DNA from 2 places in the Pontitalea aquivivens genome. Region 2 is predicted to be linked to the other one. Evidence: riboswitches for the same ligand, from Rfam matches in the RefSeq annotation. Region 2 holds a riboswitch; the other holds the start of a gene.
The links. A riboswitch is a leader RNA that binds a small molecule or an ion and turns the genes downstream of it on or off. The one in region 2 is predicted to bind thiamine pyrophosphate.
Positions count from the first base shown of each region.

Region 1: another riboswitch for thiamine pyrophosphate. It lies ahead of thiB (thiamine ABC transporter substrate binding subunit); the one in region 2 lies ahead of ACK8OU_RS11310 (YkoF family thiamine/hydroxymethylpyrimidine-binding protein).

Region 1 covers NZ_JBKFEY010000001.1:118,572-125,963, forward strand. The annotation lists gene ACK8OU_RS00575 (I78 family peptidase inhibitor) at 1-1, opposite strand, end outside; gene ACK8OU_RS00580 (S-(hydroxymethyl)glutathione dehydrogenase/class III alcohol dehydrogenase) at 77-1,207, shown strand; gene ACK8OU_RS00585 (thiamine ABC transporter ATP-binding protein) at 1,271-1,966, opposite strand; gene ACK8OU_RS00590 (ABC transporter permease family protein) at 1,950-3,494, opposite strand; gene thiB (thiamine ABC transporter substrate binding subunit) at 3,470-4,453, opposite strand; TPP riboswitch at 4,491-4,591, opposite strand; gene aroC (chorismate synthase) at 4,682-5,782, shown strand; gene ACK8OU_RS00605 (glycosyltransferase family 2 protein) at 5,785-6,573, shown strand; gene ACK8OU_RS00610 (TetR/AcrR family transcriptional regulator) at 6,652-7,269, shown strand; gene ACK8OU_RS00615 (NYN domain-containing protein) at 7,271-7,392, opposite strand, start outside.
Region 2 covers NZ_JBKFEY010000009.1:941-8,332, reverse strand. The annotation lists gene ACK8OU_RS11335 (Fe2+-dependent dioxygenase) at 21-704, shown strand; gene exbB (tonB-system energizer ExbB) at 706-1,485, shown strand; gene exbD (TonB system transport protein ExbD) at 1,489-1,935, shown strand; gene ACK8OU_RS11320 (TonB family protein) at 1,932-2,744, shown strand; gene ACK8OU_RS11315 (alpha-hydroxy acid oxidase) at 2,737-3,954, opposite strand; TPP riboswitch at 3,960-4,066, shown strand; gene ACK8OU_RS11310 (YkoF family thiamine/hydroxymethylpyrimidine-binding protein) at 4,057-4,668, shown strand; gene ACK8OU_RS11305 (ABC transporter permease) at 4,689-5,444, shown strand; gene ACK8OU_RS11300 (ABC transporter ATP-binding protein) at 5,437-6,180, shown strand; gene ACK8OU_RS11295 (ABC transporter substrate-binding protein) at 6,177-7,154, shown strand; partial or broken gene ACK8OU_RS11290 (NtaA/DmoA family FMN-dependent monooxygenase) at 7,151-7,392, shown strand, end outside.

The DNA of each region.
Region 1 (7,392 bases), on a different contig from region 2:
TTTTGTCGTTTCCTGAGGTTGCTCTTGCGCGGGCTTTGCCGCAGGCTTCGCGCATCTATACAGCGAGGATTTACCCATGAGAACCCGTGCCGCCGTTGCCCTTGCCCCCGGCAAACCGCTTGAAATCATGGAGGTGAACCTGGAAGGCCCGAAACAGGGCGAGGTTCTGGTGGAAATCAAGGCCACCGGCATCTGCCATACCGATGAATTCACATTGTCGGGAGCAGACCCCGAAGGCATCTTCCCCGCGATTCTGGGCCATGAGGGCGCGGGCGTGGTGGTCGAGGTCGGCCCCGGCGTCACCACGCTGAAGCCCGGTGACCATGTGATCCCGCTTTACACCCCCGAATGCCGCCAGTGCCCGTCCTGCCTGAGCCAGAAGACCAACCTGTGCACCGCGATCCGGTCGACCCAGGGGCAGGGGCTTTTGCCCGATGGCACGACGCGGTTTTCGATGCTGGATGGCACGCCGATCCATCACTACATGGGCTGTTCGACCTTTGCCAACCACACGGTGGTGCCCGAAATCGCGCTGGCCAGGATCCGCCCCGACGCGCCCTTTGACAAGGTCTGCTACATTGGCTGCGGCGTCACCACCGGCATCGGCGCGGTGATCAACACCGCCAGGGTGGAAATCGGCGCCAAGGCGGTGGTCTTTGGTCTGGGCGGGATCGGGCTGAACGTGATCCAGGGGCTGCGTCTGGCGGGCGCGGACATGATCATCGGGGTCGATCTGAACAATGCCAGGAAGGAATGGGGCGAGCGTTTCGGCATGACCCATTTCGTCAACCCGAAGGAAATTGACGGCGATATCGTCAGCCACATCGTCAACATGACGAAAACGCCCTTCGACCAGATCGGCGGGGCGGATTATTCCTTCGACTGCACCGGCAACGTCAAGGTGATGCGCGATGCGCTGGAATGCACCCATCGCGGCTGGGGCCAGTCGATCATCATCGGCGTGGCGCCCGCGGGTGCCGAGATCCAGACCCGGCCGTTCCAGCTGGTCACCGGGCGGGTGTGGAAGGGCACGGCCTTTGGCGGGGCGCGCGGGCGCACCGATGTGCCGCAGATCGTGGACTGGTATATGGATGGCAAGATCGAGATCGATCCGATGATCACCCATACGATGCCGCTGGAAGACATCAACAAGGCCTTCGACCTGATGCATGCGGGCGAATCGATCCGCTCGGTCGTGCTGTTCTAGGGGCAGAAAGCGGGGGTTTCACACCCCCGCACCCCCGTGAGGTATTTGTGGCAAGATGAAGGATCACCCGCCCAGATAGGCCCGCAGCGCCGGGGGCGGGTTATCCAGAAGCGGTCCGGTGGGCAGGGGCGGATGCGCGCGGCCCTCGGCCACCAGCAGGGTCAGGTCAGCGAAGGCGCGGGCATCTTCGGGGTCGTGGGTGACCATCAGCACGGTGGCGCCCTGTTCGGTGGCGATCGCATCGACCAGGTCCAGCATGTCGCGTTTCAGTGCGGGTCCCAGCGCGGCAAAGGGTTCATCCAGCAACAGCAGCGGACGGGCGCGCAGCAGCGCGCGGGCCAGCGCCACGCGGCTTTGCTGGCCGCCCGACAGCGCGCCGGGCTTGCGCCGGCCCAGGCCGTGCAGCCCGGTGCGGGCCAGGGCCTGATCGATGCGCGCCTGTTGATCCGCATCCAGCCGCAGGCGCGGTGACAGGCCGATGGCCAGATTCTGCGCGACGCTGAGATGGGGAAACAGGTTCTGGTCCTGAAACAGGATCGACAGGGGCCGGGCGCCGGGGGGCAGGGCGGTAAGGTCCCGCCCGTCCCACAGGATGCGGCCCGAGACCGGGGGCAGGAAGCCCGCGATGGTGGCCAGAAGCGTGGACTTGCCCCCGCCCGAGGGGCCCATGATCGCGCAGCGCGCGCCGTGGGGCACGGTCAGGTCGGCGCGCAGGTGGAAATCACCCTGGCAGATATGCAGTTTATCCAGGGTCAGCATGCTGTCCGATCCGGTCAAAGGCCCAGAACAGGGCGAAGGTCAGCGCCATCAGCACCGCCGCCGCCGCCGCGGCCTGATCCATCCGATAGGCGCCCATCAGCTGGAACAGGGCAAGGGGCAGGGTTTTCTGTTCGCCCCCGGCGAACAGCGTGATGACGCCCAGATCGCCCATCGAGAAGGCCGCCGACAGCCCGGCCGAAAAGCCAAGGGGGCGGGCCAGGCGTGGCAGGGTCAGATAGCGCAGGCGGGCGATGCCGCTTAGCCCCAGCGAGGCGGCCAGGCGGTCATAATCGGCGGCCAGAACGCGCGCCTCGGGCAGGATCATGCGCAGCGCGAAGGGCAGCGACATGGCGGCATTGACGATCAGGGTGACGGGCAGGGCAAGGGCGGTGGGGGTCACGACAGGCCGCAGGATCACGAACAGCCCCGTGCCGATCACCAGGGACGAGGCGGTCAGCGGCAGCATCCCCGCCGCTTCGGCCCAGGTGGCGCGGGTTGCCGCCAGCGCCAGCGGCAGCGCAAGCGCCAGTGTCAGGGCGGTTGACCCCAGCGCCAGCGCGACCGAGGTGCCGGTGGCGGCCCAAAGGCTTGCGGGCAGCGCGCCGACCCCGGGCAGGCCGCGGGCCAGGACCGTGCCGATGGGCACCAGCAAAAAGGCCGCGGCCACGGCGATGGCGATGATGTCCTGCACCGCCGCCGCGCGGCCCGGCGCCTGCAGGGCCAAGGGCCGGTCCAGCCCCGCGCCAAAGCTGGAGGGCAGGGTGACGCGGGCGGTGATCGCCAGCGCGCCAAGGCACAGCGCCACCTGCACCAGGCCAAGGCTTGCGGCGCGGGCAAGGTCGAAATCAAAGCGGAAGGCCTGATAGATCGCCAGTTCGACGGTCGTGGCGCGCGGACCGCCGCCCAGCGTCAGGGCCACGGCAAAGGATGTCAGGCACACAAGGAAGATCGCCAGGAAAGCCCCCGGCAGAATGGCGCGCAGCATCGGGATTTCCAGATGGCGGCGGATGTCGCCCGGGCCAAAGCCCAGTGCGGCGGCCAGCCGGAACCGTTCCGCCGGGATGCCCTGCCAGCCATGCAGGATCATCCGGGTGGCCAGCGGCAGGTTGAAAAAGACATGGGCCAGAATCACCCCATGCGCGCCATAAATGGTCAGGCCGGGCAGGCCCAGTCCTTCCAGCCCGGCGTTGACCATGCCGCGCCGGCCAAAGACCGTCAGAAGCCCCATCACCGCCACGATGGCCGGCAGGATGAAAGGCGCCCCCAGCAGCGAGATCAGCAGCCCCCGGCCCCGGAACCGCCGCCGCGCCAGCGCGCGGGCCACCGGCACCGCCAGCAGGCACGACACCGCCGCCGAAACCGCCGCCTGCCAGATCGTGAACCACAGCGCCGCCAGATCGGCGGGCCGCAGCACGCCAAGGCCGCCGGCGCGGATCGCCACCGCGCCGAGCGTTCCCAGCACCAGCGCCGCCACCAGCAGGGCTGCCAGCGGCGCGGGCCAGCTTATTTTGTGAACGCGGCGAGCCATTCGTCCAGCGCGGGCTGGCGCAGCGCCTCGGCCTCGGCCTCGGTGAAGAACAGGGTCCTGGCGGGGCGGGGCAGGGCGGCGAACCCCTCGGGCAGGAAGCCGTCCTTGATGATCGCGGGATAGGACCAGTTTCCGGTGGCGATCATGCCCTGGAAATCATCGGACACGACATAGTCCATGAAGGCCGCCGCCAGATCGGGTTGATCGGTGCCGGCCAGGCGCGCGGCAACCTCGGTCAGGAAGTAATGCCCCTCGGGGAAGATCGCGGCGGCCTTGGTCGTGTCTTGTTCCGCGATGATGTGATAGGCGGGCGAGGTGGTGTAGCTGAGCACCATATCCACCTCGCCATCGGTGAACAGGCCATAGCTTTCAGACCAGCCGGCGGTCACGGTCAGCACCCTGGGGGCCAGTTTCGCCCAGGCCTCGGGCGCGCGGTCGCCATAGACGGCCTTGACCCAAAGCAACATTGCCAGCCCCGAAATCGACGAACGCGGGTCTTGAATTGCAATTTTCAGACTATCTGGCGCGTTCAGCAGATCCTCGAACGAGGTGGGCGGATTGGCCAGGCGGGTCGTGTCATAGACAAAGGCCGTCTCGCTCCAGTTGAAGGGCAGGAAGGTGTCGTCGGTCCATGCGACCGGCAGGGTCAGGGTGGCATTGTCCTGCCCGTGGGGCGAGAAAAGCCCCGTGGCGCGGGCGCGGGCCAGCACGTCGATGGTCAGGCCGATGACCACATCGGCCTCGGTCCGGTCGCCTTCCAGCAGCAGGCGGGGCAGCACGTCACCGGCCACGAATTTCAGATCGCAGGCGCAGGCCGCCTCAAAGCCCTTTTCGATCGCGGGGCCGGGGCCCCATTCCGAGGTGAAGTAATCGGGCGCATAGACAGTCAGGACGGGCTTTTCATCCGCCACGGCGCTGGTGGCTGCAAAAAGTCCCGCAAGCATCAGAGTGGTTCGCATCTGGGTCTCCAATGGCTGACGGGCGGGGTCAGGCCGGGCGAACCCGTGCTACCTTCCCTCCGCCGGTCTTAACCGGTTCAGGTTCAACGGGTTCGCGTTGCCGCATCTCAGCCCGACCGGGCACCCCGAGGTGGGCCGTAACATAGGCGCGCCGTGGCCTTTCGCAAGGGAAATCGCTTGAGCCAGCCCCCCCGCGCCGCTATGCCGTGGGGCGAGAGGAGAGCTGTGATGAGTTTCAATACCTTCGGCCATCTGTTCCGTGTCACCACCTGGGGCGAAAGCCACGGCCCCGCGATCGGCGCGACGGTGGATGGCTGCCCCCCGGGGATCGAGATTTCGGAAGAGTTCATCCAGGTCTTCCTGGACCGCCGCCGGCCGGGCCAGTCAAAGATGACCACCCAGCGCCAGGAACCCGATCAGGTCCGCATCCTGTCGGGCGTCTTTGAAGGGCGGTCCACCGGCACGCCGATCCAGCTGATGATTGAAAATACCGATCAGCGCAGCAAGGATTATGGCGAAATCGCGCGCCAGTTCCGCCCCGGTCACGCCGACATCACCTATCACCAGAAATACGGCCTGCGCGATTATCGCGGGGGCGGGCGGTCCAGCGCGCGCGAAACCGCGGCGCGGGTGGCGGCGGGGGGCGTGGCGCAGGCGGTGCTGAAGGCGCTGGTGCCCGATCTGCGGATCACCGGCTACATGGTGCAGATGGGCGCCAAGCAGATCAGCCGCGAGCGGTTCGACCGCGATGAGATCCTGCGCAATCCCTTCTTTATTCCCGATGCCGCCGTGGTCGCCGAATGGGCCGATTACCTGGAGGCGATCCGCAAGGGCCACAGTTCCGTTGGCGCGATGATCGAACTGGTGGCCGAGGGTGTGCCCCCGGGCCTTGGCGCGCCGATCTATGCCAAGATGGATACCGACCTGGCCGCCGCGATGATGTCGATCAACGCCGTCAAGGGCGTCGAGATCGGCGAGGGGATGGCGGCTGCGGGCCTGACCGGGATCGACAATGCCGACGAAATTCGCATGGGGCCGGACGGACCCGAATTCCTGACCAACCATGCCGGTGGCATCCTGGGCGGCATCACCACCGGCCAACCGATTGTCCTGCGCTTTTCGGTCAAGCCGACCTCGTCGATCCTGACGCCGCGCCGCTCGATCAACGTGGCGGGCGAAGAGGTCGAGGTGGTGACCAAGGGCCGCCACGATCCCTGCGTCGGCATCCGCGCCGTACCCGTGGCCGAGGCGATGATGGCCTGCGTGATCCTGGACCATCTGCTGATGGATCGCGGCCAGACCGGCGGTGCGCGCGGTCGGATCGGCTGACCTTGGCCGAGGTCAGCGTCATCATCCCCTGTCACAACGCGGCCGGGGTCATCGGTCGTGCGCTGGGCTCGGTCCAGGCGCAGACCCTGACCGACTGGGAGGCGATCGTGGTGGATGACGGGTCCACCGATGCCAGCCTGGCCGCGGTGACGCCCTGTCTTGCCGACCCGCGCATCCGGTTGATCCGGCTGCCCGGTAATCGCGGCGCGGGGCCCGCGCGCAATGCCGGGATCGACGCCGCGCGGGGGCGCTGGCTGGCCTTTCTGGATGCCGATGATGAATGGCTGCCCGAAAAGCTGGCCCGCCAGACCGCTTTTTTGCAGGCGACCGGCGCGCGGATCGCCGCCACCGCCTATCTGCGCCACAACGATCTGACCGGGGACCAGCAGGCCATCGGCCTGCCGCAACGGATTGCCATGCCGGGATACCTGAAAACCAATGTCATGGGCTTTTCCACCGTGATGATCGACCGCGCCTGGCTGGGCGCGCGGCGGATGCCCGCGTTGCGGCGGCGCCAGGATTTCGCCTTCCTGATCGCGCTGTTGCGCGGCGGCACCGAGGCGGCGGGCCTGAATGAGGTGTTGTGCATCTATCATCACGGTCATGGCACGCTGTCCTCGGGCAAGGGGCGGGCCGCGCGGGGTACCTGGGCGATGTATCGCGTTCACCTGGGCCTGTCGCTGACGCGGGCGGCGTGGTATTTCGGCCATTACGCGCTGCGCGGGTTCCTGCGCCACAAGGCGCCGCGCCTGGCCCGCGCGCTGGGGGTGTTGCAACCGCCCGCGGCGTGACGATCGGTCATTGCCCCAACTGAACCGATCAGTCTATGCTGGGGGCGTATCCGTGCATCACCACCGGAAGGAACCGCCATGACCGACCCCGCCATCCGCAAGGGCCGCAAGTTCGACCAGGTGCTGGACGGCGCGCGGACGATCTTTTTGCGCGACGGGTTCGAAGGCGCCAGCGTCGATGACATCGCGCGCGAGGCGGGGGTCAGCAAGGCCACGCTTTACAGCTATTTCCCCGACAAGCGCCTGTTGTTCATGGAGGTCGCCAAGACCGAATGCCGCCGTCAGGCCGATGCGGCGGTGGAACTGATCGATCCCGCGCTGCCGCCCGAACAGGTGCTGCGCGCGGCGGCTGAATGCATCATCGCCTTTATCACCTCGGAATTCGGGACCGGCGTCTATCGTATCTGCGTGGCCGAAAGCGACCGCTTTCCGGCGCTGGGGCATGAATTCTATCATTCCGGCCCGCTTCTGCTGCGCGAACGGCTGGTGGATTACCTGCGCCAGGCGGCGGGGCGGGGTGAACTGGCGATCGAGGATTTCGACCTGGCTGCCGATCAGTTCGCCGAATTGTGCAAGGCCGATATCCACGCCCGCCTGCTGTTCGGCGTCAGTTCCTGCTGCCGCCCCCGCGACAGCGCCCGCGTGATCGAGGGCGCGGTGCAGATGTTCATGGCCCGCTACGGCACGCGACGCTAGGTCAGGCCAGATCGCGCACCGTCAGCTGGCCGCCCGGACCGTGCTGCACCTCAAACCGGCCGGTTTTCTTGATCAGGTCTGACAGCTTCGCCGCGCCGTAGCTGCGGGTGTCGAAATCGGGAT
Region 2 (7,392 bases):
GCCATTCAAGGAGCAGCCCGATGCTGATCACCATTCCCGCCATCCTGACCCGCGATGAGGTCACCCAAATCCGCGCCACGCTGGACGCCGCCGACTGGCAGGACGGCCGCCACACCGCCGGGCCGCAATCGGCGGAAATCAAGCGCAACGCGCAGATCCCGCTGAACAGCCCCATTCTGCCCGACCTTCAGGCGCGGCTGATCGGCGCGCTGACGGCGCATCCGGTCTGGGTGTCGGCGGTGCTGCCCGCGCAGATCCTGCCGCCGATGTTCAACCGCTACGAGGGCGGGCAGACCTTTGGCACCCATGTCGACAATGCGATCCGCGTCATCCCCGGCGCGGGGCGGCAGATCCGCACCGATGTGTCCTGCACGCTGTTCCTGTCCGACCCGTCGGATTACGACGGCGGCGATCTGGTGATCGAGGGGCATTACGGCGCGCAATCGGTCAAGCTGCCTGCCGGGTCGGCGGTGGTCTATCCCTCGACCTCGCTGCATCAGGTGACGCCGGTGACGCGTGGGGCCCGGGTGTCCAGCTTTTTCTGGGTCCAGTCGATGGTGCGCGACGCGCAGCGGCGCGAGATTCTGTTCGATCTGGACCAGTCGATCCAGTCGCTGGGCGGGGAACTGGGCGCCAATGCGCCCGACGTGCTGCGCCTGACCGGCATTTACCACAACCTGATCCGCCAATGGGCCGAGGTCTGACATGGCTGCTTCCAACGAAACCCTGATTTCAACGCTGCGCGACTGGGGCCTGCCCGGTCTGGCCGACCGGCTGGCCGCCGCCGATACATCGGATGCGCTGACCCCGCTGGCGATGTTCATGGATGCCGACTGGGTGGTGAAATCGGTGATGCTGGGGCTGGGGGTGGCCTCGGTTCTGGTCTGGGCGATCTGGCTGGGCAAGCTGTTGCAGATCGCGCGCGCCGCGGCCCGGATCGGGCGCGATTACCGGCGGCTGTCGGGGCATGGCCGCCTGGGTGCGGGGCTTGCGCCCAGGGGCGAGCTGGGCCGGATGCAGGCCGCGGCCCTGGCCGAGATGGCCGCATCCACCGGCCTGCCGGCGGCGGGCATCAAGGCGCGTGTCGCGATGGAACTGGCGCGGATCGAAGGCGGGGCCGCGCGGGCGATGCAATCGGGGGTGACGGTGATCGGTTCGGTCGGGTCGACCGCGCCGTTCATCGGGCTGTTCGGCACCGTCTGGGGCATCATGAATGCCTTTGTCGGCATCGCGGCCAGCGGCACCACCAACCTTGCCGTCGTCGCCCCCGGCATTGCCGAGGCGCTGCTGGCCACCGCCATCGGTCTTGTCGCCGCGATCCCGGCGGTGTTGTTGTTCAACCATCTGACCCGCGCCATCGGCGGCTATCGGGCGCGGCTGGGCGATGCGGCGGCGCTGGTGGAACGGACCCTGTCGCGCGATCTGGACCGGGCCGCGCAGACCGCACCCGACGGGGCCGATGTCATCCCCCTGGCGGCGGAATAGGCCATGGGTGCAAGACTTTCTTCAGGCGCAGATGACGATCTGGCCGCCAATACCGACATCAACATTACCCCGTTCATCGATGTGATGCTGGTGCTGTTGATCATCTTCATGGTGGCGGCGCCGCTGTCCACGGTGGATGTGCCGGTGGAATTGCCGGTGGCCACCGCCACCCCCGCGCCGCGCCCGGCCGAGCCGGTGATTGTGACGGTGCAATCCGACCTGTCGCTGCTGGTGGGGGATCTGCCGATCACGCTGGATGCACTGTCGATGGAGCTGGACATCGCCACGGGCCTGAAACGCGACACGCGGATCTATATTTCCGCCGACCGCGCCGTGCCCTATGGCGAGGTGATGGCGGTGATGAACCGGATGCGCGGGACCGGCTATCTGAAGATCGGCCTGGTCGGGCTGGAGGAAGATCCCGCGCCTGCCGAAGGGGCCGCGCCATGAGCCTGGCGTTTCCCGCCCGGGCCGCGCCCGTCTGGGCCATCGGCCTTGGCATCAGCGCCGCGGCCCATGCGGCGGTGCTGGCCGCCTTTCTGGCGCAGCCCGTGGCCCCGCCCCCGGCAGAGGCCGGGCTGAAAGGGCGCGAATTCATCGATCTGGCCGATGTCGACATGATCCTGGCCGCGCCCGAGACCGACCTGGCCAAGGGCGAGGCCGCCGCCGACAGCGCCGCGCAGCTGGACAGTCCCGAACAGACCGAACCGGCACGGGCCGCGAATGACCCGATGCTGGCGCAGATCCCTGACCCGGTGACCGACCCGGACCTGCAATTCCGCATCTCGACCCCCGATGACCCGATTGAGGCCGAGAAGGAGGCAACCGAGGTCGCCACCGAGGTGCAAGAGCAGGAGCATACCGAATTCGCCCCGCCCGCAACCGCCGCCAGCCCCGAGCCAAGCGCGGGCGATCAGGCGCAAAGCAGTTCGACCGAGGCGGAAATCGGCCTGTCGGATGAGGACACGGCCCGGATCGAGGATTGGCAGAAGGCCATCGTTCTGGCGCTGGCCGCCGCCAAGACCTATCCCGGGGCCGCCCGGCAGGCGCGGGCCGAGGGCAAGGTGATCCTGGGTTTCAGCCTGGACAGCTATGGCCGGGTGGTGGCGCGGTCGGTGCTGGAAAGCTCGGGTCATCCTGTGCTGGACCGTGCGGCGCTGGCGCTGATCGACGGGCTGGCGCGACTGCCCGCACCGCCCGCCGCGATGGGGCCGGGGCCGTTCCCGATGCGGGTGCCGATCGCCTATTCGGTCAGGTGAACAGGCAATCGGGGCCGATCCCGGCCAGCGTCCGTCGCCCCATCAGCCCCATCGCCACGGCGAATTCGTCGCGCAGCCGCCGCAGGCAGGCGGCCACACCCGCCGCCCCGTCGATGGCCAGCGCGTAAAAGGCGGGGCGGCCCAGCAGGACCGCATCCGCCCCAAGGGCCAGTGCCACCAGCATATCCTCGCCCGAGCGGATGCCGCCATCGACCAGCATCGGCACACCGGGCAGGGCGGCGCGGATCGCGGGCAGAACGCGGGCGGTGGGGGGCAGGCCATCCAGCACCCGGCCCCCGTGGTTCGATACGATCACCCCGGCGCATCCGGCCTGGACCGCGCGGGTGGCATCCTCGGGTGTCATCACGCCCTTGGCCAGCACCGGCACCGGGCTTTCGGCGCACAAAGCCGCCAGATCCTTCCAGACCGGCGCGCGCGCCAGCAGCCCCGCAATCCCTGCGGGCGCAGGCGCAGGCAGCGCATCCAGCATCACCGGGCGGATACCTTCGGGCAGCCGAAAGCCCGCCGCGATTTCACGGTTTCGCACGCCGTTCAGCGGCGCATCCACCGTCACCACCAGCGCCGCCGCCCCCGCCGCCAGCGCCCGCGCCGCGAGCGCCCGCGTCGCGGCCGGATCGGGTTGCAGATAGAGCTGGAACCAGAACGGGGCCACGGTCGCATCCTCGGGCGGAACCGAGGTCTGGCACGACAGCACGAACCCCGCGCCCTGCGCGGCCGCCGCCTGGGCCATCGCGGCCTCGCCTTCCGCGCAGGCCAGGCGCTGAAAGGCCATCGGCGCGACCAGGCAGGGAAAGTCCAGCTGTAGCCCGGCAAGGGCGGTGGCGGTCGAAAACCCCGCCATATCGGCCATCAGACGCGGGCGCAGGGCATGGTCGCCCCAGGCCAGTTCATTGGCGCGCAACGTCCGTTCCCGCCCCGCGCCCCCCGCGACATAGGCAAAGGCGGGCGCAGGCAGGCACTGCGCGGCGGCGGCTTCAAGGTCATGCAGCGGGGGGGTCACGACGATCTCTCCGGTATGGCAGCCCCACAGGGGGGCGGCGCCAGTATTTCGACGCGGCAGCGCCGCTGCAAGCCCGGCGGGGATCATGGGGTCAGGCGCCGCGAAGATTTCGCCCCAGGACGAACCGGCCCTGGCCCCGGTCTCATGGCCGGTCCGCCCCTGCTTGACAGTCCTGCGCCCGGGCGCCATGGTCGCGGCATAACCAGGGGTGCTCCGGTCGGGGCTGAGATGCGCAATACCGCGCGAACCCTTTACAGCTGATCCGGGTAATACCGGCGGAGCGAGGCAAACATGTTCATCGGCGCGCAGGTGTCGCTTTATCCCATGACGTCGGATTTTGTCCGCGTCATCCTGTCGGGGCTTGAGGCCCTTTCCCCCTATCGCGACCAGCTGCGGATCGAGACCGATGATGTCTCGACGCTGATGGTGGGCGCGCCCGGGCCGCTGCTGGATGCGATCCGCGATCTGTTCGCGCGCACGGCGCGTGACCCCGCGCATGTGACCATGCATGTCACCCTGTCGCGCGGCTGCCCCGGAGAGCCGGATGATCCATCCTGCCGCTGCGATATCCTGTCGGTGGCGCAGCACCTGCCACTGGCCGAACGACAGGCCCTGGCATTGGCCCAGGTCGCGCATGCGCCTGTGACCGGGGTCGGGATCGACGTGCAATTCTCGCTTTATGTGCTGGGGCAGGACCACCACATGGACGAGATTTATGGCTGCATCGCGTTCCTGAAATCCTCGGGCACGTTCCTGCGGTCCAAGAACTTTTGCACCCGGTTGCGGGGCGATGCGGGCGCGGTGTTTGAAACCGTGCGTCAGGCATTCCTGCGCTTTGGCCCGGCCGAGGGTCACGTCACCATCGATCTGACAGCCTCGGCCAACAGCCCCTCGCCGCGCTGAACCGCCGCAGGAGGTTTGCGATGCTGTCGCGTGTTCTGGCGCCGCTGGCGCTGTTTGCCGCCCTTCTTGCCGGGTGGGAGGTTTATTGCCGCCAGTCGGGGGTATCGCCGCTGATCCTGCCGGCGCCGTCAGGCGTTCTGGGCGCCCTGATCCGCAACCGGGCCGAGATCGGCATCCATGCGCTGGCCACCGCCGGTGTCGCCACGCTGGGGTTTTCGCTGTCGGTGGGCTTTGCCGTGCTGAGTTCGATGGCGCTGCATTTCCTGCCGCGGGCGGAACGGGCGCTGATGCCGGTGTTCGCGGCCAGCCAGACGGTACCGCTGGTGGCGCTGGCGCCGCTGATGATCCTGTGGTTCGGCTTTGGGCTGCTGCCCAAGGTGTTGCTGGTCATTCTGGTGACCTTCTTTCCGATGCTGCTAAGCCTGCTGTCTGGCTATCGCCAGACGCCGCAGGCATTCGCCGACCTGCTGGCGGCAATGGGGGCGGGGCAATGGGCGGTGTTTCGTCGCGCGACGCTGCCTTCGGCGCGGGCGAGCTTTGTGGCCGGGCTGCGGATTTCGGCGACCTATGCCATCGTTGCAACGATCTTTGCCGAATATGCCGGGGCGCGGCGGGGCTTGGGCATCTATATCCTGGCGGCCAAGAATAATTTCCGCGCCGACCTGGTGCTGGCGGCCGTGGTGGTTTCGGCCGTGTTGACGCTGGCGCTGCTGGGTCTTTTACAGCTTCTGGACCGGCTGACGGCGCGGGGCCCCGGGGTGCGGCGCGATGCTTGAGATCCGCGGCCTGACCATCACCGCGGGCGGGCGCGATCTGGTCCGCGACCTGTCGCTGCGCCTGCCCGACAGGGGGATTACCGCGCTGATCGGGCCGTCGGGCTGTGGCAAGACCTCGGTGCTGAAATGGCTGGCGGGGATCCTGCCGGGCGAATTGCGGGCAAGCGGGCAGGTGATGCTGGACGGCGCGCCGATCCGGCCGCCCCATGCCGCGCTTGGCTATCAGCCGCAAAGCGACGCGTTGTTCCCCTGGCTGACCCTGGCGGAAAACGCGGCGCTTGGGCTGACCGTCGCGGGCCTGCCACGCCGCGTGGCGCTGGCGCGGGTGACGCCGCTGTTTGCGCCCTTTGGCCTTGCCGGGGCCGGGGCGCTGTTTCCCGCGCAGGTTTCTGGCGGGATGCGCCAGCGCGCGGCCTTCCTGCGCACCATCGTCCGGGACAGCCGCTTTGTCCTGCTGGACGAACCGTTCTCGGCGCTGGATGCGGTAACGCGGATGCGGATGCAGGCCTGGCTTATGGATCGGCTGCAGGATCAGGCGCGTGCTGTCCTGCTGGTGACCCATGACCTGCACGAGGCCACCCGCCTGGCCGACCGCATCCTTGTGATGGCCGCAGGGCCCGGCCGGATCCTGTCGGACATCCCGATCGCCATACCCCAAGACCGGCGCGACGAGGCCGCAATGGCCCCCCTGCGCGAAACCCTGAAATCCCTGTTGCTGGAGGAAATATCCCGATGATCCGCCCCCTTCTTCTTGCCGCGCTGCTGGCCCTGCCGCTTCCCGCGCTGGCCGGGAACGTCACCATCGCGCTGGACTGGACGCTGAACACCAACCATATCGGCCTGATTGTCGCCCGCGACCGGGGGCTTTACGCCGAGGCCGGGCTGGAGGTCGATATCCTGCCCTATTCCGACACAAGTTCGGCCGCGTTGCTGGCGGCGGGCGCGGCGGATTTCGGCTATCTGACCTCGCTGGGGTTTCTCAGCGCCAGGGCCGGCGGGGCGGATCTGACCGCGCTTTGGGCCACCATGCAGCACGAAACCGGGCGGCTGGTCTATAATTCCGACAATGCCGCGATCAAACGCCCGGCCGATCTGTCGGGCAAGACCTATGCCGGGTTCGGCAGCGCCTGGGAGGCGGCGCTGATCGGCACGATGATCCGCAATGACGGTGGCGCGCCGGTCTGGGATACGGTCACCCTTGGCACCGGCGCCTATGAGGCGCTGGCCACCGGCGCGGTCGATTTCACGCTGGAGGTCGCCACCTGGGAAGGCGTGAACGGCGCGCTTCTGGGCCGCCGCCAATCCGCCTTCCGCTATGCCGATTACGGCATCCCCGATCAGCACAACGGCTATATCGCAACGCGGGATGAGGTTCTGCAGGCCGACCCCGGGATGGTCGCCGCCTTCATGCGTGCCACACAGGCGGGCTATGAATGGGCCGCCGAACATCCCGCCGAGGCTGCGGACATGATGATCGCGGCGGGCGATTTTCCGAACCCCGGTCTTGTCCACGGCTCGATGCAGGCCATCGTCGCGGGCGGCTATCTGCGTGATGGCGATGCCCCGGTGGGCCGGATCGACCCGGAACGGTTCACGACAATGGCCCGGTTTCTGTTCGACAGCGGCGTGCTGAAGGATGCGGGCGGCGCGGCGCTGGTCTGGCCGGGCGATGTGTCGGGCTGGTTCGACCAGGGCTGGATGCCGCAATGATCCTTAACGCCGTCCTTTTCGGCCACGGCAGCCACGAGGCGGCCTGGCGTGCGCCTGCCGCGCGCGCCACCGCACCGCTGGAGCCGGGCCATTGGCTGGCCTGCGCGCGCGCGGCCGAGACAGCGGGGTTCGACGGGCTGTTTCTGGGCGACATCCTCTGCCTGCAGGACCGGCCCGAACATCATCCGTCCGAGGCGCTCGATCCGTTCATGGTGTTGGCCGCGCTGGCCGGGGTGAC